DNA from 2 places in the Microbulbifer sp. ABF4_148 genome. Region 2 is predicted to be linked to the other one. Evidence: predicted binding sites of a transcription regulator. Region 2 holds the regulator's gene; the other holds the start of a gene.
What was found. The regulator sigma-54, encoded in region 2, starts transcription at its own class of promoters, with help from an activator protein. The targets are predictions, from matches to a motif close to TGGCACANNNNTTGCNNT.
Positions count from the first base shown of each region.

Region 1 (11,804 bases), 2.2 Mb from region 2:
ACTCCAGTGGATGGGGGCAAACAACTCTCCGGGTTTCTGCGCCGAAGTGAGTACAGCGCGGCCACGCATACGCCCGCGGGGGCTGCGAAGCTCCACCAGCTGCCCGTCGCTGATTGCTAGTGGTGTGGCGTCTGCGGGGTTCACCTGAATTTCGGGCATCTCGCTATGGTCGAGCAGGTTGCGTGCCCGCCCGGTGCGGGTCATGGTATGCCATTGATCACGCATTCTTCCGCTGTTCAGCCACAGCGGATGTTCATCGCTGATCTGGTGCTGCGGCAGGCGCGGATGGATAGCGATAAAATTTGCCCGCTGCGAGGGGGTGTAAAACTTGCCATCCTCAAACAGGCGTTGGGACCCATCGGGGTAGTGCGCGTTAACGGGCCACTGTACCGGGACAAGATTGTCATATTGCTGTCGGTCAATGTTGCTCAGCCCTGAAATATCGAACGCGCGCTGACCTTGATTCTCGAAGCCGGACAGCGTCGCATGCTCCCGAAAAATCTCGCTGGGATGGGCAAAGTCGAAATGTGCTCCAAAACCCATCCGTGTAGCCAGATCGCAAATTATTTGCCAGTCGTGGCGTGCTTCCCCGGGAGGCGACAAAAAGCTTCTCTGCCGTGAGATTCTCCGCTCGGAGTTGGTGACGGTGCCGTTTTTCTCGCCCCAGGTGGTCGCTGGCAACAGCAGGTCGGCGCAGCGCGCTGTATCGGTGTCAGACACACAATCGGAAACCACGACAAGCGGACACTGGCGCAGGGCCCGCGCGACACGGCCGGCATCCGGCATGCTCACCGCGGGATTGGTGGCCATGATCCAGATCGCCTTGATCTCGCCGCGCTCTACCGCATCAAAGAGATCGACGGCTTTGAGTCCCGGGCGCTTCGCGACTTGCTGGGTCTGCCAGAAGCGGCCGACACGATCGATACTCCCCGGGGTGAAGTCCATATGTGCAGCGAGCATATTGGCCAGTCCACCGACTTCCCGGCCGCCCATGGCATTGGGTTGGCCGGTGATGGAAAAGGGTCCACTTCCCGGCTTGCCTACCCGGCCGCTGGCCAGATGGCAATTTAGGATCGCATTGTTTTTATCGGTGCCGCTGCTCGACTGGTTGACGCCTTGAGAGTAAAACGTGATCGTCTGTTGATGTTCGACAAACCATTGGTAGAAGCGCGAAAGCTGTTCCTCGCTGACGCCGCAGGCGTGGGCAACGGTCGGCAGGTCACAATCTGCAGCAGCGGCCAGCGCTTCTTCGAAGCCGTCGCAGTGTGTCTCGATAAATCCCTGGTCGAGCTGGTTGTTGCGCCAGAGGTAACGCAACAGGCCATTAAACAGGACGGCATCGCTACCGGGGGAAATCGGCAGATGGAGGTCAGCGGTCGCGGCAGTAGCCGTCGCGCGTGGGTCAATGACCACCAGCTTTGCCCCGGCTGCTTGCATGCGCTGGAACAGGATGGGGTGAGTCCAGGCCGCATTGGAACCGACCAGTACAATCAGTTCCGCCTGGTCGAGGTCCTCGTAGCAGCAGGGCACGGCATCGGCACCGAATGCGCGCTTGTAGGCGGCGACCGCAGACGACATACACAGCCGGGAGTTGGTATCAACGTTGGCGCTGCCGATAAACCCTTTCATGAGTTTGTTGGCGACGTAGTAGTCTTCCGTCAGTAGCTGGCCCGAGAGATAAAACGCAACGGAATCCGGGCCGTGCTCGGCAATGGTGCGGGAAAACCCATCCGCCATCGTCTGCATGGCTGTCTCCCAGTCGCATTCCTCGCCGCGGAGTCGGGGTTTCAGCAAACGTCCCTCTTCTCCCAGCGTGTCACCGAGCGCAGAACCTTTGACACAGAGCCGGCCTAGGTTGGCCGGGTGATCTGGGTCTCCGGTGACGTTCACGCTAGGGGAGTGATTGCCCTTTTGTACGGAGGTGGCATCGACACCGCAACCGACCCCGCAGTAGGGGCAAGTAGTGCAGGTGCGACTAGCACGCAGTTGCTCGACCGGACCCATAAATTCCCTGTCTTTGCTGGCTGATCAGGCGGAGAAATTGATACAGACGGTGTCGCCGTCGAGCATCACCGGATAGGTTCTCAACGTAACGGTTGCGTCCTCCAGACAGCGGCCATCGGTCAATACGAAATGGTGTTTGTACAGGGGGGAAGCAACGGTCAGCTCACCATCTACCTCGGCAACCAGGCCGCGCCCGATGACTCCAGCGTTGGCGAGTGGGTCCCAGTTATCGATAGCATATATCGACGGCTCGGATCCCGGGATAAAAAACAGGGCGATGCTGTGATCGCCCAAAAGCACACAGACCCCGGAGTGGGCCACCAGATCTGATCGCTGACAGACAGGCAGCCACTCGGCTTGGGTTACGGCAATTTGAGACATGGATTTCACTCCAGTAATTTCTGATGCGTTCTGCTTGAGGCGGCCCGGCTTACGCCAGGGCCTTTTCCAGCGCTTCGCGGGCAGTGGTCGCTGAGCTCTCGTCCGAGGTGACGACCTTCACCACTTCTTCAGGGCGTGCTGGCCGTGGCTGGCCACGCTCTTCCACGAAAACAATTTTTTCATCGGCTGCGTCGGTATTGACGTACTGGCGGAAGCGCTTGACCTTTTCCGGGTCGTTGATCGCGGTCTTCCATTCACACTGGTATGTGCCGACAACATTGGCCATCTGCTGTTCCAGCTCTGCGCAAATACCGAGCTTGTCATCGATGACGACTTCTCTCAGGTAGTCGAGACCACCTTCGAGGTTTTCCAGCCACACGGAGGTCCGCTGCAGGCGATCGGCAGTGCGGACGTAGAACATCAGCACTCGGTCGATGTAGCGAATCAGGGTTTCATCATCGAGATCGGTGGCGAACAGGTCGGCATGACGCGGACGCATTCCTCCGTTGCCACACACATACAGGTTCCAGCCGTTCTCGGTGGCAATAACGCCAATGTCCTTGCTCTGTGCCTCGGCACACTCACGGGTACAGCCGGAAACGGCCATTTTGATTTTGTGGGGTGAGCGCAGTCCCTTGTAGCGGTTCTCGACGTGCAGTGCCATGCTGACACTGTCCTGTACCCCGTAGCGACACCAGGTGCTGCCCACGCAGGACTTCACGGTACGCAGTGATTTACCGTAGGCGTGCCCGGTCTCGAAACCGGCATCAATCAGCTCGCCCCAAATGTCCGGCAGATCTTCCAGGCGGGCACCAAACAGATCGATACGCTGACCGCCGGTAATTTTGGTGTACAGGTTGTACTTTTTGCCGACCTGGCCGAGGACAATCAGTTTGTCCGGTGTAATTTCGCCACCCGCAATACGCGGTACCACGGAGTAGGTGCCGTTTTTCTGCATATTGGCCATGAAGGTGTCGTTGGTATCCTGCAGGCCAACATGCGGTTTTTCCAGAATGTGTTCATTCCACAGAGAAGCCAGGATCGACGCCGCCAGAGGTTTACAGATCTCACAGCCATGCCCGGTACCGTGCTTATCGAGGAGTTCATCAAAGGTTTTGATTTCTTCCACTTTGACTATGTGGAAGAGCTCCTGACGGGTAAAAGCAAAGTGCGGGCAGACGTTGTTATTGACCTCGACGCCCAGCGCCGCGAGTTGGTCGTCCACGACATTTTTCAGCAGTGCGGCACAGCCCCCACAGCCGGTGGATGCCTTGGTGGCATCCTTGACGTCTGCCAACGAGCAGCACCCTCCCTGAACCGCGTCGACGATCTGGCCTTTGGTGACGTTGTGGCAGGAACAAATTGAGGCTGCGTCTGGCAGTGCATCAGCGCCCAGTGCCGGCGCGGCGCCATCCAGCGCCGGCAGAATCAGTTGCTCCGGACTTTCCGGCAGGTCCATGTCATTCAGGTGGAATTGCAGCAGCGTATCGTAGTCGCTGGTATCACCCACCAGCACAGCACCAAGCAGCTTCTTGCCCTCGCTGTCGGTGATCATGCGCTTGTATACGCCACTCTGCTCATCGACAAAGGTGATGGCCAGCGCACCCTCGGCGCGGCCATGGGCATCGCCAATGGATCCCACCTCGACGCCGAGCAGTTTCAGTTTGGTGCTCATGTCTGCACCGGTAAACGCGCTATCTTCGGCGCACAGGCGCGCGACGACGGTGCGGGCCATGGTGTAACCCGGAGCGACCAGTCCAAAAATCCGGTTGTCGTAAAGGGCGCATTCTCCGATAGCAAAGATATTTGGGTCAGAGGTCAGACAGTGATCATCGATCACGATGCCGCCGCGCTCACCGAGCTGGATGCCGGCCGAGCCGGCCAGTTTGTCCTCGGGGCGGATACCTGCGGAAAATACAATCAGGTCGGTGTGCAGTTCACGATCACCCTTGAACTGCATACGCAGCTGGCCGTCTTTTTCTTCAATCAGTTCGGTCGCCGTACTGGTATGGACGGTGACTCCCAGCGCTTCGATCTTGTCCTTGAGAAGATTGGAACCGCCTTCGTCCAGCTGCACAGACATCAGGCCTGGGGCAAACTCCACCACATGGGCTTCTAGACCCAGTTGCTTGAGGGCGTTTGCCGCTTCGAGCCCGAGAAGCCCGCCGCCGACCACCACGCCAGACTTGCCGCCGTCCGCTGCCGCCTTGATGGCATCCAGGTCTTCGATGGTGCGGTAGACAAAGCAGCGCTCATGATCGCCGCCGGGGATAGGGGGAACAAATGGATAGGAACCGGTAGCCAGTACCAGGTAATCATAGTTTTCGACTGCGCCACTCTCGGCGGTAACCGTTTTTGCCGCGCGGTCGATGTGGGTGGCGGTGTCGTTCAGGCGGAGGTCGTAACCCCACTCCCGATACATATCGACCTTGCCCATCGCGAGGTCGTCGGCGCTGCGACCGCCAAAATACTCGGAAAGGTGCACGCGGTCATAGGCCGGGCGGGGTTCCGCACAAAAAACGGTAACGTCGAATTGATCACGTTCGGGGCGGCTGGCCAGTTGCTCCAGGAAGTGGTGGCCCACCATGCCATTGCCGATGACGACGATTTTTTGCTTAACCATAATTTCTGCCGTTGCTGTCTGGTAATCACGGCAGAGGGAAGGGCGGAGCGGCGATCTAGCACGGCTGTCCCCTCTTCTGCCGAAGAGTGCAGGCGCCGTTGCCTCGCTGAAAAAGATTGGATTGTGGCAAATTCAATACAATCTTTATGCCAACCTCGATAGGCCAGTCGACGGGATCCGGCCAGGGAATGGGATGCAGGGTACGAACCACGCCGGCCCGCGCGGTGACAAGTTGTGTCGCGAAGTGATCGCGTTCGAGATGACACCAGCCATTCGGCACAGTCTTACCCAACAGCAATCATCGAGAGTGCACCAAAATTGACACGCGGTGCATGAAGTTGGTGCGGGGAGCTGTTTGCTATGGATGCCAGCCAGTGATGCCCGACAGTATGGCAGGGATTAAAAAAAGTAGAGGAGGTGCGACAAGAGTGCAAACAACGTCGCGAGCTGCCAGAACAGCAGCGGATTACGTTCCAGTAACGGGGCGGCCTGTTCACGCTGAAACTGTGGGTTGGGATGTTGCAGGTCGTGTTGAAACTCGGACAGGGCAGGATAGCGTTTGCGGGGATCCGGTGCGCAGGCACGCGCGAGCGCGCCATCAATCCATTCTGGCAGGTCATCGCGATACTTGCGGATGCTTGTATATTGCAGCGTTGCGTAGTTCTTCAGCTGATAGTGCCGGCTGCCGAACCGTTCCTGGTAAGGATACTGCCCGCTCAGGAGCTCATAGCAAATCACGCCCACAGAAAATATATCGGAATAGTGGCCGCTCTGTTCACCGAAAAAATACTCCGGTGCGCAATAGTTTTTGGTTCCTGCGGGGACGTCTTCCTGGTGGCGAAGCAGATCGCGCAGGCCCGCTGACTCTGCGCCGCCGAGGTCGACCAGCTTTAGTCTGCCCTGTCGGTCGATCATGATGTTTTCGGGTTTCAGATCGCCATGCACAATCTCGAGGCGCTGCAGCCGACGCAGTGCGCTGACCAGCTGCCCGATCAGATCGCGAACCGATTCCAGGGTTGGTGAGGGATTGAGCTCCATCCACTGGCGAAGGTTGTCCCCCTCCACATACTCGAGAATGTGATAGAGAAACCGACGCTCCGGGTTAGGTGGGTAGACGCGTACAATGCCCGGATGATCGAGCCTTCGGCCCGTCCATTCTTCGGCAATAAACCGTTCAATGTAGGCGGGATCGTCGATAAAGTTCTCGGAGGGCGCTTTGAGAACACGCAGTTGATCGGTTTCGCTATCGCGCACCAGATAAAGATGGCTGCGACTGCTTGCGTGTAGCTCCTGCAGGATCAGATAGCCATCGATGCGATTACCGGCGCGCATCGGTGGCGGGAAGGGGAGTTCACGCGCGACCGCCAGCAGGTCATCGCTGTGCCTTTCCTCAACATGATTAACCCTGCAAAACGCGACGCTCAGGTTGTCGTGGCTACCATTTTCGAGGGCGGTGGCCATGAGCGCTGGTGCCGCCTCCAGCGCATGTTCGCTAATGATGGCTTCCATTTGCTCCCGGGTGAGAAAATCGTGTATGCCATCGGTCGTGATGCAGAACAGGTCACCCGGCTCCAAAGGTTCACGGCGATAGTCCACCTCGATATGGGAGTCCATCCCCAGTGCCCGACTCAGGAAGGTGCGACTGGGTCCGACGGTGCGGCTATGGTCCCGACTGAGGCATTCGAGATGACCGTCGCGCAGGCGATAAATACGGGAGTCCCCGATATGTATCAGATGCGCGCTGCCACCTTTGCAAATGACAGCAGAGAATGTGGTGAGCCATCCCTTTTGTATCTGGTCGGAACCTCCACTTTGTCGATATAGCCAACCGTTCAAGGCCTGCAGAACCCGGGCAGCGGCTTGTTTGACCGACCACGAATCCGGGGTGCTGTAATAATCTGCAATAAACCCGCCTACTGCGGCCCTTGCGGCCTCGCCGCCCGCTTCAGCACTGCCAACGCCATCAGCGATTACCGCCAGAGAGCCGCGATAGCTTCTCTCGCTGCCCCGCGCCGGATACACCGCGCAGGCATCGTCGTTGCGTGACTTGCGTCCCCGATCCGAAGCGCTGGCAAATTGCAGTGCGTCGGTCGTGGGATGACTTTCGTCAGTGGCTACTTCGGGCTGGTAGGTCGACTGGGTCACGGGAATCTGCTGTTGAAGCTGAGAGGCGGGTGCCGGTCCGGCCGGCACCCGTTGAGTGGCCGTCAGGCTACATCAATCATCGAGACGCTGCCATCGGGCATCACTTCAGCCATCTGGCCTTCCGGTTCTTCGAGCAGCAACAGGGCAAAGAAACCGAGTACCGCGGTCGCCGCAATCACCATAAAGAAGGCCTGGTAAGACACCATGCTGAGTACGGTCAGGTAAAACACTGCGCCGACATTGCCGTAGGCGCCGGTCATTCCTGCAATCTGTCCGGTCAGGCGTCGCTTGATGAGCGGCACCACCGCAAACACTGCACCCTCGCCCGACTGCACGAAGAATGAACATGCCATGGCTGCGGCGACGGCCAGGTAGAGTGGCCATTCCGCATTGATCATGCTCATGGTGAAGTAGCCGACTGCCAGGCCTGCCGTGAGAATCAGCAATGTGCTCCTGCGACCGAAGCGGTCACTGATCAAGCCACCAGCCGGACGAGACATCAGGTTCATGAACGCATAAGCAGAGGCGAGCAAGCCGGCCTTCACCGGGTCCAGCGTGAAGGTTTCTGAGAAGAACAGTGGCAGCATGGAGACCACTGCAAGCTCAGAGCCGAAGGTGGCAAAGTAAAGAATATTCAGCACTGCCACCTGCTTGAACTGGTATTGGTGAATGGGGTCTACCGGCTTGACGAAAATCTCGCGATTCACGTCCCAGCATTTCTTTGCGTCATACAGGTAAAGCAGTACCAGTGCAATGTACAGTGCGATGGCGATGCCTTCTGAAAGCATCGCCACGCCGGCCGGTGAGAGTTTCCAGGTGAGCAGTGCCAGTGCAGCGTACATGGGGACTTTCATAATCAGCAGCAGAACAAAGTCACTGGGGCTGGTCACTTCCATACCGCCAATCTTTTTGGGCTTGAAATAGGTGCTGCCTTTGGGGGTGTCGGTTACCGAACGGTAGTAGATAACACTGTAAACCAGAGCGAGCACGCCGGTAATGCCGATGGCATAACGCCAGCCATCCTCGCCGCCAAACAGCAGGGCGATTGTTGGTAATGTCATGGCGGCCGCCGCGGAGCCAAAGTTGCCCCAGCCTCCGTAGATGCCCTCGGCGGTGCCCAGTTGGCGCGCTGGGAACCATTCGGACACCATGCGAATACCGACTACAAAGCCCGCGCCGATAAATCCGAGCAGGAAGCGACCGATAGCCGCCTGAGTGAAGCTGTCGGCCAGGGCGAAAATGAAACAGGGGATACTACCGATCGCGAGTAACAGGGAGTAAGTCAGGCGTGGACCATATTTATCGGTCAACATACCGATGATGATGCGCGCAGGAATGGTCAGCGCCACATTCAGGATTAGCAGGGTCTTCACCTGCTCGCTGGTCAACGAGAGGCTATCGGCGATCGCCATCAACAGGGGGGCGTGGTTAAACCAGGCAAAAAACGTAATAAAGAAGGCAATCCAGGTGAGGTGGAGCACCTTGATTTTCCCACTGAAGGAAAACAGGTTGAAGGAATCGCTAGACATGGTCATTTCCTGTTGATGATTCTAAATCCGCAGGCCGAGCGCGCCCACGGGCAGCGACTGCTGCGGCCGATGGACGTCGTTGTCCGGTCTGAAGCGGTTGCCAGGAAAAGATCTGCGCAGTTGTTTTGGTGCGTTGGCACCGGTCTCGGGCATTCTGCAGCCATTGCAGTTTGCCGGATGCGCTAGAAGCAGGCACGGGTAACTTCAGTCATGCACCACGGTGCATTCAATTACTGTGCCATTGTTGGGCGTCGCTCTGGCTTCGCCGCGTTCTGGTGCGTGATATCGCTTGAGGCGTATTGGGGTGCGGGGGTAGCAGCCGGTGACGTTTGATCTTGGTGCGGGAGTCGCAAGTGGGATCACTGGCAAGGTGCCGGTGATCCGTCTTGGGGCATATGGGTGAAGCGGTGTTAACTATTGGTGCAGCGGCTGCGCGACAGAAAGTCCAGCGTCTGCTGATATAGGTCATCACGAAAAGTCTCACTGTCATCGCTGCTTACCGGGGCGATTTCATTGCAGAGCGCGAGCAGCTCCCGCGCTTTAGTCGCGGTTGGGCGGCCGATATCGGAATCCGGGTGCGCGAACAGGTGCCAGCCGCCCTGCTCGTGAAGGTCTTTGCGTTGAGCGTTGCTGTCGTCGGTACCGAACGATGCAGCGATCGCATTTTCCGGCAGATCGAGAAACTCCTCTCTGGCGAGTAAGCCCGCCGCATCGCGTCGCTGCGATTGATCGTTAAGATGCGCGCACGCTTCCAGCAATGCTGCGCGCAGCGCGAGGTGCGTTGCCGGGTTGGCTTCATGCCAGCTCGAGGTTACCGCGAGGACTTTCTCAGGCATGCCCGGCATCAGTGTGTTGCAGGTTGCGGCGATCGCGCCGCTGCCCTCCTGGGCTGCGAGGGAGTTCCAGGGTTCGCCGACACAGCAGCCGTCGATATCGCCTGCGCGTAAGTGGGACACCATCTGCTCAGGAGGCAACACCTGGAGCTCGATTTCCGTATTGGGATCAATCCCGGAGGTTCTCAGCCAGTGACGGAGCTGCAGGGTATGGCTGGAGAATGGGTAAACGGTGGCGAAACGCAACGGCGGAGCGCCGGGGGAGCGATTGTGCAAGTGCGTTGCCAGTGCGCTGCCGGCGGCACTGGTGTTTCCGTCTTTACCTAGCGCGTTAAAGAGTGGCGAGGACAGGGTGATCGCATTGCCATTGCAGCTCATGATCAGCCCGCTGACAAGGGATTCGCGGCATTGCGGCAGGGTCTGCTGCAGGGTGAGGGCCATTGGTGCAAGCATTGCCGCGGCATCGGCAGTGCCCCCTATCAATTTGTCACGCAGGGTGGCCCAGGAGGTCTCCTGTTGCAGCTCGACTTCGAGACCGAATTTTTCAAAGAATCCCATTTCCCTGGCGACGACCAGAGGGGCGCTATCCGTCAGTCGCAGATAGAGCAGTTTCAATCGATTCTTTTCGGGAGTGAGCGAACTTTTTGACGGCATAGCGACTTACAGCTTGGGTTGCAGGTGTTGAATGATCTGTTCCGCCACGGCGAGCATGGTGGAGTTACTGTTCATGGCGAGCGTACGCAGGGTCTTGTGGGCGGCATCTTCGCTAAGGTTCTTACTTGCCATCAGCAATCCTTTTGCCCGCTCAACGGCTTTGCGTTCGTCGAGCTGTTGCTGGGTTGCTTCGAGAGATTTGCGCAGCTGTTGATAACTGCGGAATTGTGCCATGGCGATTTCGATAGCCGGGGCGACGCGATCCGCACACAGCCCTTCAGCCATATATGCGCTGACGCCAGATTCAACGGCGCGAGCAATGAAGTCTGCATCGCCACGTGGCGAGAACATGGCAACCGGCATCGGGTGTTGCCGGTGGATGATGGCGAGGCTTTCGAGAATGTCCCGATCCGGTGATTCAATATCGATTAACACGATATCTGGTCGATGGGTGTCGACCTGCTGCAGCAGCCCGTTGGCGCTGGTCAAGTGGATCAGTAACTCGTAGCCCGCGACCTGCAGCTGCTGGGTGACCATCTGCGCCCGCTCGGGCTGATCGTCTACCAACATAATACCTAGGGGCTTGCTCATGAATTGGGGTGTCGTTCCGGTAATCAATCGTCGCTGGGATTGGCGTGTAGTTTCGCAAATTGCTTTTCTTGTATGGGAGTCAAAGCAAGATTGGTGCCATTGAAGCGGCAATTAGTGATCACTTTTCCCGGGTGAATGCTGTTTGGGGGAGCTTTGCTATTCGCGCGGGGCGATGTTGGTGGCTTTGGGGTATGTGGGGTTTGTGAACGGGCGGGATAAAAAAATAATGATTGGTCAGGCAGCTTAGTTGCAATTGAATCTAATTGGGGTAATCTATTCCCACTATTCGGCGAGGCTATGGTCTTCGCTGCTTTTTCTGCTTAAAAAGTCTTCACGCTTCCTCCCAATTCGCTGTTTTTCCGGCGCAAAAAACTTCCCTTTCTACACTATTTCTCCCCTTATTGAAAATTGTTTTTTAGTATGGGGGTGATTACTTTGGTTAATTGTTCCCAGGTTTCGTTAGTCGTTACGTTGTTCGACGAAATTTGGATCGAATATAAATTTTTGCTGTAGTCCGTATCCTTTTTTTATCCAGGGTGAAGCAGTGGCGGTCTGCCCTTTTCATGTAGTGATGTGGAAGCAAGTCGTTGCGACTCCTCCGCGTTCAATTGTGAAAAAGCCCTGGAGTGAAGTGTGTGAGGAATTCTCTGAGCACCTTCCGTGAAAAATGGTCGGTAGCGGGAAGTCAAAACAAACAACGACGGAGATATCTGGTGATTATTGCTATTCCGAAAGAATCGGCCTCCGGGGAGGCGCGCGTTGCGGCCACCCCCGATAGTGTTCGCCGATTGCGGGGGTTGGGATTTGATGTGGTCGTGGAGTCCGGTGCTGGTGTAGAAGCCAGTTACCCGGATGACGCCTATCGAGAGGCTGGAGCCGAAATTCGCGAGAGTTTCACCAGCTGCATGGAAGGTGCGGGGCTGGTACTCAAGGTGCAGGCTCCCAATGCAGAAGAGCTGGAGTTGATTCCCGCAGGGGCGACTCTCATCTCCTTCCTGAAACCCGCACAAAATGGCGAGCTGCTGCAGCAACTGGCTGAACGCA
Region 1 covers NZ_JBSWUI010000001.1:1,524,455-1,536,258, forward strand. The annotation lists gene ACXAD0_RS06655 (nitrate reductase) at 1-2,004, opposite strand, end outside; gene nirD (nitrite reductase small subunit NirD) at 2,029-2,385, opposite strand; gene nirB (nitrite reductase large subunit NirB) at 2,435-5,008, opposite strand; gene ACXAD0_RS06670 (bifunctional protein-serine/threonine kinase/phosphatase) at 5,408-7,153, opposite strand; gene ACXAD0_RS06675 (NarK family nitrate/nitrite MFS transporter) at 7,216-8,682, opposite strand; gene ACXAD0_RS06680 (CmpA/NrtA family ABC transporter substrate-binding protein) at 9,093-10,169, opposite strand; gene ACXAD0_RS06685 (ANTAR domain-containing response regulator) at 10,176-10,760, opposite strand; gene ACXAD0_RS06690 (Re/Si-specific NAD(P)(+) transhydrogenase subunit alpha) at 11,474-11,804, shown strand, end outside.
Region 1: a site for sigma-54 is predicted at 8,906-8,923, ahead of ACXAD0_RS06675 (NarK family nitrate/nitrite MFS transporter). Genes of this name have one in related genera too.

Region 2 (11,804 bases):
TATCGGCAATAAAATCGCCGCAACCCTCGCCAGCACCGGCACCCCCAGCTTCTTCGTACATCCTGGCGAAGCCAGCCATGGCGACCTGGGCATGATTACCCGGGAAGATGTAGTCATTGCGATTTCCTATTCCGGTAGCTCCGCAGAGGTACTCACCCTGCTGCCCCTATTGAAGCGTCTTGGTGTCCCACTGATCACAATGACTGGCAAGCCAGACTCGCCGCTGGCGCAGTCCGCGGATGTCAATCTGGACATTTCCGTGGACACCGAGGCCTGCCCCCTCAACCTGGCGCCCACTTCATCCACCACCGCCACGCTCGTCATGGGCGACGCCCTGGCAGTCGCCCTGCTGGAGAAACGCGGTTTTACGGCGGAAGACTTCGCATTTTCACATCCTGGTGGCGCACTGGGACGCCGCCTGCTGCTGCGCGTGTCGGACGTTATGCACGCCGGTGAGGAACTGCCCCAGGTCGCCCCATCCACCCGTCTTTCACAAGCGCTATTGGAAATGACCAGCAAAGGCTTCGGTATGACCACGGTCGTCGACAAAGATGGCACCCTGATGGGTGTATTCACCGACGGCGATTTGCGCCGCGTCATTGACCAGGGGTTTGAACTGGATCAAGCCACCATGGAGCAAGTCATGAGCCGGCGACCGAAAACGGTTTCTGGCGATACGCTAGCGGCAGAATCCCTGCGTATCATGGAGGACAACAAGATTACCGCGCTGGTTGTCGAGGACAACGAGCACCATCCGATTGGCCTTTTGCATATGCACGATATACTGCGCGCCGGCGTTATCTGACCCACAGGGAAACAAAGCAGTGAGTTCTACCGAAATTTCACCAAAAGAGCTGCATGCGCGCCTCGCCAAGATCCGCTGGCTGGTGCTGGACGTCGACGGCGTCCTCACCGATGGCCGCCTGTATTTTGACAACAGCGGCAACGAGCTGAAGACCTTCAACACGCTGGACGGCCATGGCATCAAAATGCTGCAAAAGTCCGGGGTGGGTGTTGCGATTATCACCGGTCGCCGCAGCAGTGTGGTTGAGCGCCGCGCGCATGACCTGGGGATTCGCAAGCTGATCCAGGGGCGGGAGGACAAATTCGCCGCCCTCGAAGAAATCTTCGCCGAAGACGGCTGCCGGCTTGAGGACATCGCGTATGTCGGCGACGACTATCCTGATCTGCTCGTCATGACCCGGGTGGGCTGCCCCATTTCCGTTCCCAATGCGGCTCCCCCTGTGCGTGAGCGCGCCGTGTGGGTGACCGACGCGCGTGGTGGTGAGGGGGCCGTACGGGAAGTTTGCGACCGCATCATGCAGGCCCAGGGCACATTTGATGCTGCACTGGCCCCCTATATCGGAAACAACTGATGCGCACCTGGTTACCGCTGTTTATTATCGTCGGCCTTGTCACTGCAGCCATCTGGTTCACGGATAGCCAGCCGGGAGAGCTGCTCGGCAAGCGCCCCACCCCAAAACAGCAGGACCAGGCCGCCGACCTCGTGATTCGCGGCGCAAAAACCCGACACTTCAACCTCGAGGGCAAGCAAGCCTATCGGGTGGATGCAGAAGCCATCAGCTTCTACCAGTTCGGGCGTAGGGACCGCGCAGACCTGACCATGCCCAGAATCGTCTTCTTTCAGGAAGACCAACCAAAATGGCTCACGGTTTCGCAGACCGGGGTGGCGCACAACAATGGGCAGAGAGTGGTGCTGAGTGGCGAAGTAAACATTACAGAACTACCAGAACCCGGTGGGATCCAACTGAACACACCGGCAATCACGATCTTCCCCCACCGGGAATTCGCGCAGACCGACAAAGTTGTTAACATTGTCACCGGCTCCAACCGCACACAGGGCAAGGGCCTTCGCGCGGACCTTAAAAAAGAGCGGGTGGAGATTCTCTCCCAGGTAACGAGCACTTATGAAACAGACTAAGTTCCTGCTCCCATTGGCCGTGATCGCCACGCTGATGACAACGGCCGCCATCGCGCTGCCGACAGACCGCCAGCAACCGGTCAAGGTTCAGGCACAAAAGCTCCAGGCGAGCCGCAACACCAACACGTCGGTGTACATTGGTAACGTGGTCATTACCCAAGGCTCCCTGCAAATCCGCGCAGACCGGGTGGAAGTTCACGGCAACGACCAGGGTGAAATCAGCCGGGTCATTGCGACCGGCAAACCCGCCCATTTCCAGCAATCCGTCGAGCAGACCCAGGCACCGATCAAGGCACGGGCAAAGCGTATTGAGTTCAAAATCAACGCAGACAAGCTGCTGCTAACCGGGGATGCCCATGTCGACCGCGATGGCAACACCCTGAGCGCGCAGCGCATTGACTACGACCTGGCCAGCGAGCAAATCCAGGCACAGGGCCAGTCCGGGGAAAACCGGGTGGAAATGATCTGGAAGCCCGAAGCCAATGCAACCCCACAGAACGAACCGCAGCAGCCGCAAAACGATCAGGGCAATGTCAAAGGACAGGACCCCCAGCAAGCGACACAGGAAGACTCGTAGCCGCGGGCTGTAAACGGCCTGGCTCCCGGACTTGCCATGGGCCACCAAAGATAATTTCGGCCGAGCAACCAATCCCCGGTTGTCGGCACTGCAGGACCACAATATGCCGACGCTGAAAGCGTTACATCTCGCCAAACAGTACAAAAAGCGCAAGGTCGTACAAGATGTCTCTGTCTGCGTCAGCAGTGGGCAGGTCGTGGGACTGCTAGGCCCAAATGGTGCCGGCAAAACCACGTGCTTCTATATGATTGCCGGTCTGGTACGCGCCGATGCCGGCCAGGTTCTCATCGATAGCGAGGACATGACCCACCTGTCCATGCACGGACGGGCGCGCAAAGGTATCGGTTACCTGCCCCAGGAGGCCTCGGTATTTCGACGCCTGTCAGTGCGGGACAACATTCTGGCCATCCTACAAACCCGCAAAGACCTGAACCGGGCGCAGCGCCAACAGCAGGCTGATGCGCTGCTGGAAGAATTCAATATTACCCATATCGCCGACAGTCCCGGCATGGCCCTCTCCGGTGGCGAACGTCGTCGCGTGGAAATCGCACGCGCACTGGCCACCGATCCCGCATTTGTTTTGCTCGATGAACCCTTTGCCGGAGTGGACCCGATCTCGGTAAACGATATCAAGCAGATTATTCGCCACCTGCGCGACCGCAATATTGGCGTGCTGATTACAGACCACAACGTGCGCGAAACGCTGGATATCTGTGAAACGGCCTATATCGTCAGTGAGGGGCATATTATCGCCGCAGGCACCCCTGAAGAGGTGCTGGCAAACCAGCAAGTACGTGAGGTCTACCTGGGACACGAATTCACGATCTGACCGGCGCAGTAGTTTGTCCTAGCGAACCCCGCCAACGTAATCTACTGGACTAAGATCCGCCGGCTCCGCGCACGCCCATCATTTTCGGCATACTTATTGCTTGTAATCGCGATTGCAGAAGGTTAGTCTGCGGCGTCATGGATAAACAGAAGATTCTTTCGCCGCAGTAACTTACCGACACCCATGAAGCAGTCTCTCCAGCTAAAACTCGGCACGCAGCTCACGATGACGCCGCAGCTGCAGCAGGCCATTCGTCTGCTCCAGCTTTCGACGTTGGACCTGCAGCAAGAGGTGCAGTCGGCCCTGGACAGCAACCCCATGCTGGAAGTCGAGGCGGAAGAGCACGCGGAAGCGCACACTGAAGATCCGCAACCTCTGGAAGCTCAACAACCCACAGCAGCCGCTGAAACAGAGTCAGAGCAGCTGGCGGAGGGAGACTGGAACAAGGATATCCCCGAAGACCTGCCGGTAGACACACACTGGGACGATATCTACAGCGGCGGCAGTAGCGCCGGGCCAATGGAAGACAGCACGCTGGAGCTGCGCAATGCCGCTCCCGACAATCTCAATGACCACCTCCTCTGGCAACTCAACCTGACACCACTGACCGAACAGGACAAACGCATCGCCGAAGCGCTGATTGACGATATCAACCCCAGGGGGTTCCTGGAGTCGCCAATCGCGGAAATCGCGGAATCTCTCGGTGCGGAAACCGATGAAGTCATCGCCGTCCTGAAGGCCATCCAGCAATTCGAGCCGGCTGGTTGCGGCGCCCGCGACTTACGTGAGTGCCTGCTACTGCAACTTGCGCAACTGCCGTTGGATACACTCTGGCTGGAGCAGGCGCGCGCGGTCGTCGGAGAGCACCTGGACCTGCTCGGCAAACGGGACTTCCGTCAACTCAGCAGACGCACACGCCTCAGCGAGTCCGAGCTCGGCGAAGTGATGCGCCTGATCCAGACACTCAACCCGCACCCCGGCGAGAGCTTCGGTGATGAAGACCCGCAGTATGTGGTACCGGATGTGATCGTCAGCCGCCGACAGGACCGCTGGCAGGTAGAACTGAATCCGGAAACCACGCCCCGCCTGCGCATCAACAGTGGCTACGCGGCCCTGATCAAGCGCGCCGACACCTCGGCAGATAACAACTTCCTGAGAGACCACCTGCAGGAAGCGCGTTGGTTTCTGAAAAGCCTGCAGAGCCGCAATGAAACCCTGCTCAAAGTGGCCTCCAGTATCGTGGAGAAACAACAGGGCTTTTTTGAGCATGGCCCGGAAGCCATGAAGCCCATGGTACTGGCCGATATCGCAGAAACCATTGGCATGCACGAGTCGACCATCTCTCGCGTGACCACTCAAAAGTATATGTTCACGCCCCGCGGCGTATTCGAGCTGAAGTATTTCTTCTCCAGCCACGTGAGTACCGACTCCGGTGAAGATGCATCGTCCACTGCAATTCGCGCGATGATCCGCAAGCTCATCGATGCAGAGCAGCCACGCAAGCCCCTGTCCGACAACAAGATCACCCAGGAACTGGATAAGCAGGGCATCAAAGTCGCGCGCAGAACCGTCGCGAAATATCGCGAATCCATGGGTATCCCCTCCTCCAGCGAGCGCAAACGCCTCGTTTAAGAACAAGCTGACTGAAACAACAAGGTCAGTCGCCAATTACAGGCAGAATAACCCTCTTTTCCTGCAACCAAACCCCAATCCTTGAGTGTATCCTTCCATTCTGACCCACTTCCTAGTAGGGTTGCCGCCCTGACGGAGTGGGCTCCATGACTTTTACGTCATAAGACGCGCTCACAAAGGAGACTTCTATGCAGATCAACATCAGTGGCGATAACCTGCATGTGACCCCATCCATCCGCGATTACTGTGAATCCAAGTTGGATAAACTCTCCCGTCATAACGACGTGGCCACACGAACAGAAGTGGTGCTCTCCGTCGATAAACTGATTCAGAAGGCCGAGGCCACGGTGCATGTGAACGGTCGCGACATCTTTGCTGACTCCGAGTCTGACGATATGTATGCCGCCATTGATTCACTCACAGACAAGCTCGATCGCCAGCTGCTGAAGCACAAAGAAAAGCTGCGAAATTACCGGTAAACCATGACATTGGAAGATTTACTCACTCCCCGCCTTTGCCTGAGTCGTGTGGCGGGGAGCAGCAAGAAGAAGCTGCTGCTGAATATTGCCCAGACAATCGCAGAACAGAAGCCGCATCTGGATCCGGATACCATCTTCCAGCAAATGATTGCCCGCGAACGTCTGGGTTCCACCGGCATTGGTGACGGGGTGGCCATCCCTCACTGCCGCCTGCCTGGCTGTCAGGAACCTATCGGTGTGCTGTGCACGACAGAGCCTGCAGTAGATTTTGACGCCATTGATCGCCAGCCTGTCGACCTGCTGTTTGCGCTACTGGTACCCGAAGACGCAGAGCAAGATCACCTGGACACGCTCGCGCAGATTGCCGCCCTGTTCAGCGACAGTCGCGTTCGGGAGAAGTTACGCCAGGCCGACAGCGGCGACGCCCTCTACGCACATGCGATCGACAGCGCCTCCGCCGCATAATCCTGCCTGACCGCGTCAGCGGATCTTGTTGCGCATGCGCTGCCGCACTCGCCCCACCGAGGCACCAGCGCGATCGATCGAAACGCTACTCGCACCCCCTCCCCACCACCACTTTCATAGAGTCAGGATTGTGCCCAGCCGCGCAATCGAACATCATTGGACCCACGCTTCTGCAAACGGATAGTCAACGGTATGCGCCTGGTAATTATTAGTGGCCGCTCAGGCTCGGGAAAGAGTTCTGCACTGCAGCTGCTGGAAGATGTCGGCTTTAACTGTATCGATAACTTGCCGGCCAGCCTGCTTCCCGAGCTGGTACGCCGGGTGCAGCAGCAACCGCAGGTAGACGACACCCGGCTTGCACTTGGCATTGATGCCCGCAATCTCTGGGAGGATGTTCAACAAGCCCCCCAGGTCATCGAAGACCTGCGGGCGAGCGGCGTACCCTGTGACGTGGTGTATCTGGATGCACGTTCCCCGGTACTGGTGCAGCGGTTCAGCGAAACCCGCCGTAAACACCCGCTCAGTGACAACCGCACCCACCTGCTCGAAGCGCTCAACCAGGAGAAAGAACTGCTCGCCCCACTGGCTGGTATTGCAGACCTGGTGATTGACACCTCCAGCCTCAGCCTGCACCAGCTGCGCGAACAGGTGAAAACGCGTGTGGTAGGCGCGGACACCCACAGCATGGCCATCCTCTTCCAGTCTTTCGGGTTCAAGCATGGTGTTCCCGTGGATGCCGACCTGGTGTTTGATCTGCGCTGTTTGCCCAACCCCTATTGGGTCCCGGAACTCAGGGATAAGACCGGCCTTGATCCGGAGATTGCCGAATACCTGCAGGGACACGAGGAAACACAGGAAATGGAGCAGGACATTACCCGGTTCCTCCGTCGCTGGTTGCCGTCGTACCAGGACAGCAATCGCAGTTACACCTGCGTCGCCATCGGTTGCACGGGCGGCCGCCACCGCTCGGTCTACATGGTGGAGCAACTGGCCAAGACATTCTCTGCCGAGTTTGACAATATACAGGTTCGACATCGGGAGCAGCGCTGAGCCGCCGAACGGATCAAAAACGACATCAAAACCGTTGATGGCCACTGGTCGACAACCCACCAGGCTGCGCCCACGCAGGATCGCCAACTATGCAGAAAAGCCGTCTAACCATCATCAACAAGCTGGGCCTGCACGCACGTGCGGCGAGCAAGTTTGCCCAGACATCCGCACGTTTCTCTGCGGAGATTACCGTGCATTGCCAGGGCAAGGCCGTGGATGGAAAGAGTGTGATGGCTCTGATGCTGCTCGCCGCAGGCAAAGGCTCCGACCTCGAAGTCGAAGCCGCAGGCAATGATGAAGATGCAGCGGTGGAGGCGATCTGTGCGCTGGTCGCTGACCGCTTCGGCGAGGCAGAATAATTCGCGCCGCCTCACTATGGCGGTGCCGTCTCGGAAGTCATAAAATCCCTCCCCAATCTAGGGCAGCAACGCCCGTTCCAGTCGCGCAGTCGGGGAAACATCTTGTCCAGCACACCCACGGCAGAAATCGAATTCCGCGCCCAGAATCGCCTCAAGGAGCTGTTTGCCGCCCTAGATAGCGGCACGGGTCGCGACGTGCGCCGCATGCTGAGCACTCTGTCACCGCAGAGCATTGCCCAGCTGCTGGAGAGCTGCCCGCCACATATCCGCCAGGTACTCTGGAAACTCATCGATCTCGAGTCGGAAGGCGAGGTACTCCAAGAGTTGTCCGACGACGTGCAGTCGCAAATTCTGGAAATGATGGACACCGAAGAAATGGTGACTGTCATGGAGGGGCTGGACGCAGACGACGTCGCCGACATCCTCCAGCAGCTGCCCGGACGCGTCATGTCAGAAGTCCTGTCGGCGATGAGCGAGGCAGATCGACAGCGCGTCGAGAGCGTGCTCGCGTACGATGAAGAGACCGCCGGCGGCCTGATGGACACGGATACGATTTCCGTGCGGCCGGACCTGACCCTCGACGTGGTGCTGCGCTATTTGCGCCGCCACGATCAGCTCCCCCCTCCACCGACAACCTGTTTGTCGTCAACCGTCGGGACCAGTATATCGGCCTGCTGCCGCTGTCGCGCCTGCTGACATCTGACCCGTCGACGACGGTCCGTGAAATCATGAGCACCGATGTGGATCCGATTCCGGCGGATTTCCCGGACACCGATGTCGCGCGGCTGTTTACCAAGTACGACTGGGTCAGCGCACCGGTTGTCGACGAACACAACCACCTGCTCGGCCGCATCACCATCGATGACGTCGTGGACGTGATCCGCGAGGACGCCGATCATTCCCTGATGAGCCTCGCCGGCCTCGATGAAGAGGAAGACACCTTTGCGACAGTGCGCCGCACCGTGCCGCGCCGCGCTATCTGGCTGGGTATCAACCTGCTCACGGCGCTACTGGCGTCAGCCGTCATCAACCTGTTTCAGGACACCATCGACCGCGTCGTGGCGCTGGCGGTGCTGATGCCAATCGTCGCAAGCATGGGCGGCGTGGCCGGCAGCCAGACCCTGACGGTGGTCATTCGGGGCATGGCCCTTGGGCAAATTGGACGCAGCAACCTGAACTGGCTGCTCAATCGAGAACTCGGCGCGGGCGCGCTCAACGCGCTGTTGTGGGCCAGCGTCATGGGGGCGATTGCCGCACTCTGGTTCGGCGATACGCGTATCGCACTGATTATCGTGGCGGCCATGATCATTAACCTCATCACGGCCGCGGCAGCCGGTGCCATACTGCCGGTAGTCCTGCGGGCAATGCGCATCGATCCCGCCCTGGCCGGAGGCGTCGCCTTGACCACAGTCACGGACGTGGTCGGGTTTTTCTCCTTCCTCGGGCTCGCCACCCTGTTCTACGCGTAGCGGTTGAACAGCAAGGGCGGCCTTACCAAGCCTGTTGGCTAACAATGAAAGAAGTTATGCAAGATCACGAAGAATTTGACGAATTTGATGGGGAAGAGCCGAAGAGCAAAACCCAGATTAAGCAGGAAATGCACGAGCTGCAGGAGCTGGGAAAGCAGCTGACCCTGCTGAGTAAGGCGCAGCTGGGAGAAGTACCGCTGGATGATGACATGCGCGAAGCCATCGATACGCTGCACCGCATCAAATCCAACGAAGCGCGCCGCAGACAAATGCAGTATATCGGCAAGTTGATGCGCGGCGCCGATGCCGAAGCAATCTCAACGGTCCTGGCGCGCTTCAAGGATCGGGATCAGCAGCATCTGCGTTTCGACCGCATGGCGGAAGAGTGGCGGACCCGACTGTTGGAGGGCGGCAAACAAGCGCAGAGCGAGTTCTTTGATCGCTATCCGGGCGCCGATCACCAGCAACTGCGTCAGCTGGTACGCGATGCCTGCCGGGAGATCGAGCGCGGAAAGCCGCCCACGCACCAACGCAAGCTGTTCCGCTTTCTCAGGGACTTCTTCATGGTGGATGCCGAAGAGAGCTAAGCCCCGAGACTTGCAGATACAAAAAAGGAGAGCACTTGCTCTCCTTTTTTATTGAGTCACGCCGGCGGCGCTAGTCGTGCGCCTGCGCGCTGGTTTCCGCCTGCCACTGGAACAGGTTCATTTCGATAAAGAAGAAAGCCACCAGCCACAGGAAGGCATCCCAGAAATCCAGGAAGCTGCCATTGATGCCCCAGTAAACCGCACACAACAACAAGGTGAAATACAGTACCGCCTTGATCATCTGGGAGTAGCGCATGACCGCACCAGACAATTCATGGCGCAACTGTAACCAGACATCAAATGCCAGAATTGCAACGACCAGCAACCAGGCACTGGCATTGATCACGTCCGTCCAGGCCAGCCATTTAATTTCACCCCAGGTCTCTGCACTACCAATAATCTGGACATCGGATAACTTGAGGCCGTCAGAGCCCAGCTCAGCACAATTCTGTGCCGTTAGCGCGACATAATCGTCCTGACCAAGCGCAAGTTGCCAGCCGCCGCTTGCTGCCAGGTCACAGGCAGACTGGGCGACCGGGGCGAGGTCGGTGAGGTACAGCATTTCGGCAATATACCCATACACCGAATAGGCAATCACGAGGTAGCAAAATGCAGAGACGCCGTTTAGCGCCCATTTGACCCAGCCGCGAATGCGCTCGTCGTCCAGGACATAGGTCTCCAGCTCGAAAACCAGAAGCAACAATACCCATGCCAGGGTATCGATGGAGTCGTTATAGGCCTCGATGATACGGCCAAGCTGGATACCGTCCGCAAAGATAGCCCCGGCAGCCGCATGATTCTCTACAAAAAATGCGTAAACGTTATAGGCGAGCAGCAAGTACACCGTGTACTTGAACACGCGGAAAAGCAAATAGCGGTTGTCAGGCAAGCTAACGGCAGCCACGTCGGACATATCTCCAGACCTCTGGTTCTTGTTTTTCTTCAAGACGACAGCTAATGCGCCGCGCCAGGGGCAAATATTGAATAATTATTCAATTTTTTCAAGACCCACGGGTCTACTCTGCGGCTTTCGGCACAAAGTCCAGAGCCAGTGAATTCAGGCAGTAGCGCAATCCGGTCGGCGCGGGCCCGTCTTTGAATACGTGGCCCAGATGCTCCCCGCACCGCGACAGGACTTCTGTCCGGCGCATGCCCCAACTGAAGTCCTCTTTGAGCACCACATTTTCCGGATGAGCGACTTCCCAGAAACTGGGCCAGCCGGTACCCGACTTGTACTTGTGTTCCGAGCTGAATACCGGCAAGCGGCATCCAGCGGTCACATACGTCCCCTGAGCCTTGTTATCCAGCCATTTGCCAGTAAACGCCCGCTCGGTATCTTTCTCCCACAGAACTTCATATTGCTGAGGAGACAGTATCTGCTTCCATACCGACTTTGGAATGGTCTCGAGGCTTTTCCCAGACTGGATGATGGCACGAGCCTCCGTCTCGGACATCGTGTTTGCGCCCGGCCCGTCCGCTTCGATACAGGCAGGCAATGCCAGCACCGCCACCATTACCGCGATCAGCTTGCTTCTCACAACCACCCCCTCGCACTTAGCTAAAAACCCTGTCCGCAAAATCTTAGACAGCCTGCTGTAGTAAAGAATTCCCCTTCACCGCTCTGGTGAAGACGCTCAAGGTGATAAGGTTCCCGCTCCCTGGGCCAAATTTCTTTCCAGTTGCCCTTGCTGCTCCGCCTCATTGCCCTCTCGCTCCGCGCCCTGCCCGTCAAACAGCTTGTCGAAACGCATCTCGGGTTCGCTCCAGCCTCCTTTGATGCGGTAGCTGACGCTGGCAACTCGATTGACCTGTTTTTTAAACGCTTTACTGATGATGTATACGCCCGCTGCCGCGGGCAGACCACCGGCGACGGCTGCGATCAGGGCGAGGTTATTCCCCACCGGCAGAGTCGCCACCAGCGTCAGGTTGAGATCCTCCCGTTTGAGATTCACTCGCCCAGCCATCTGCAGTTCGCTGGTCGGGCCTTCTACCTGAATGGGTACCGCGATCAGAAGATTGCCGTCCCCTTCAAATACTACTTCCCCGCGCACGTTATCGAAGGCCATGCCACTCTGGTACAAGTCAGAGAAATCCAAGCGCAAGCGACGTGCCCAGGTGTCAAAATTGAACAGGGAGAGGAGGCGCAGGAGTGCCGAACCGGCATTATCGCTCGCGCGCAAGAAGCGACCGTTGCGCACATCAATTTCAATTTCACCGGCCAGTTTTTCCGCGGCCATCGACGCGGGAGAGCCCTGCCAGCGCAACGCGGTATCAAAGCTTGCGTAGCGGCTTTCAATTGCCGGCTCTTGCCCCCAGGCACGCTGGACATCCGCCAGATCGGTGGATTCCAATCGTCCGATAAACTGCGACGACTCCTCGCCATCCTCACCACGAATCCACATCAACTGGGCTCCG
Region 2 covers NZ_JBSWUI010000001.1:3,720,221-3,732,024, forward strand. The annotation lists gene ACXAD0_RS16410 (KpsF/GutQ family sugar-phosphate isomerase) at 1-805, shown strand, start outside; gene ACXAD0_RS16415 (KdsC family phosphatase) at 825-1,376, shown strand; gene lptC (LPS export ABC transporter periplasmic protein LptC) at 1,376-1,942, shown strand; gene lptA (lipopolysaccharide transport periplasmic protein LptA) at 1,929-2,519, shown strand; gene lptB (LPS export ABC transporter ATP-binding protein) at 2,623-3,348, shown strand; gene ACXAD0_RS16435 (RNA polymerase factor sigma-54) at 3,532-4,980, shown strand; gene hpf (ribosome hibernation-promoting factor, HPF/YfiA family) at 5,169-5,459, shown strand; gene ptsN (PTS IIA-like nitrogen regulatory protein PtsN) at 5,463-5,924, shown strand; gene rapZ (RNase adapter RapZ) at 6,117-6,974, shown strand; gene ACXAD0_RS16455 (HPr family phosphocarrier protein) at 7,064-7,333, shown strand; partial or broken gene mgtE (magnesium transporter) at 7,460-8,802, shown strand; gene yjgA (ribosome biogenesis factor YjgA) at 8,859-9,389, shown strand; gene ACXAD0_RS16470 (hypothetical protein) at 9,460-10,302, opposite strand; gene msrB (peptide-methionine (R)-S-oxide reductase MsrB) at 10,406-10,927, opposite strand; gene ACXAD0_RS16480 (YhdP family protein) at 11,024-11,804, opposite strand, start outside.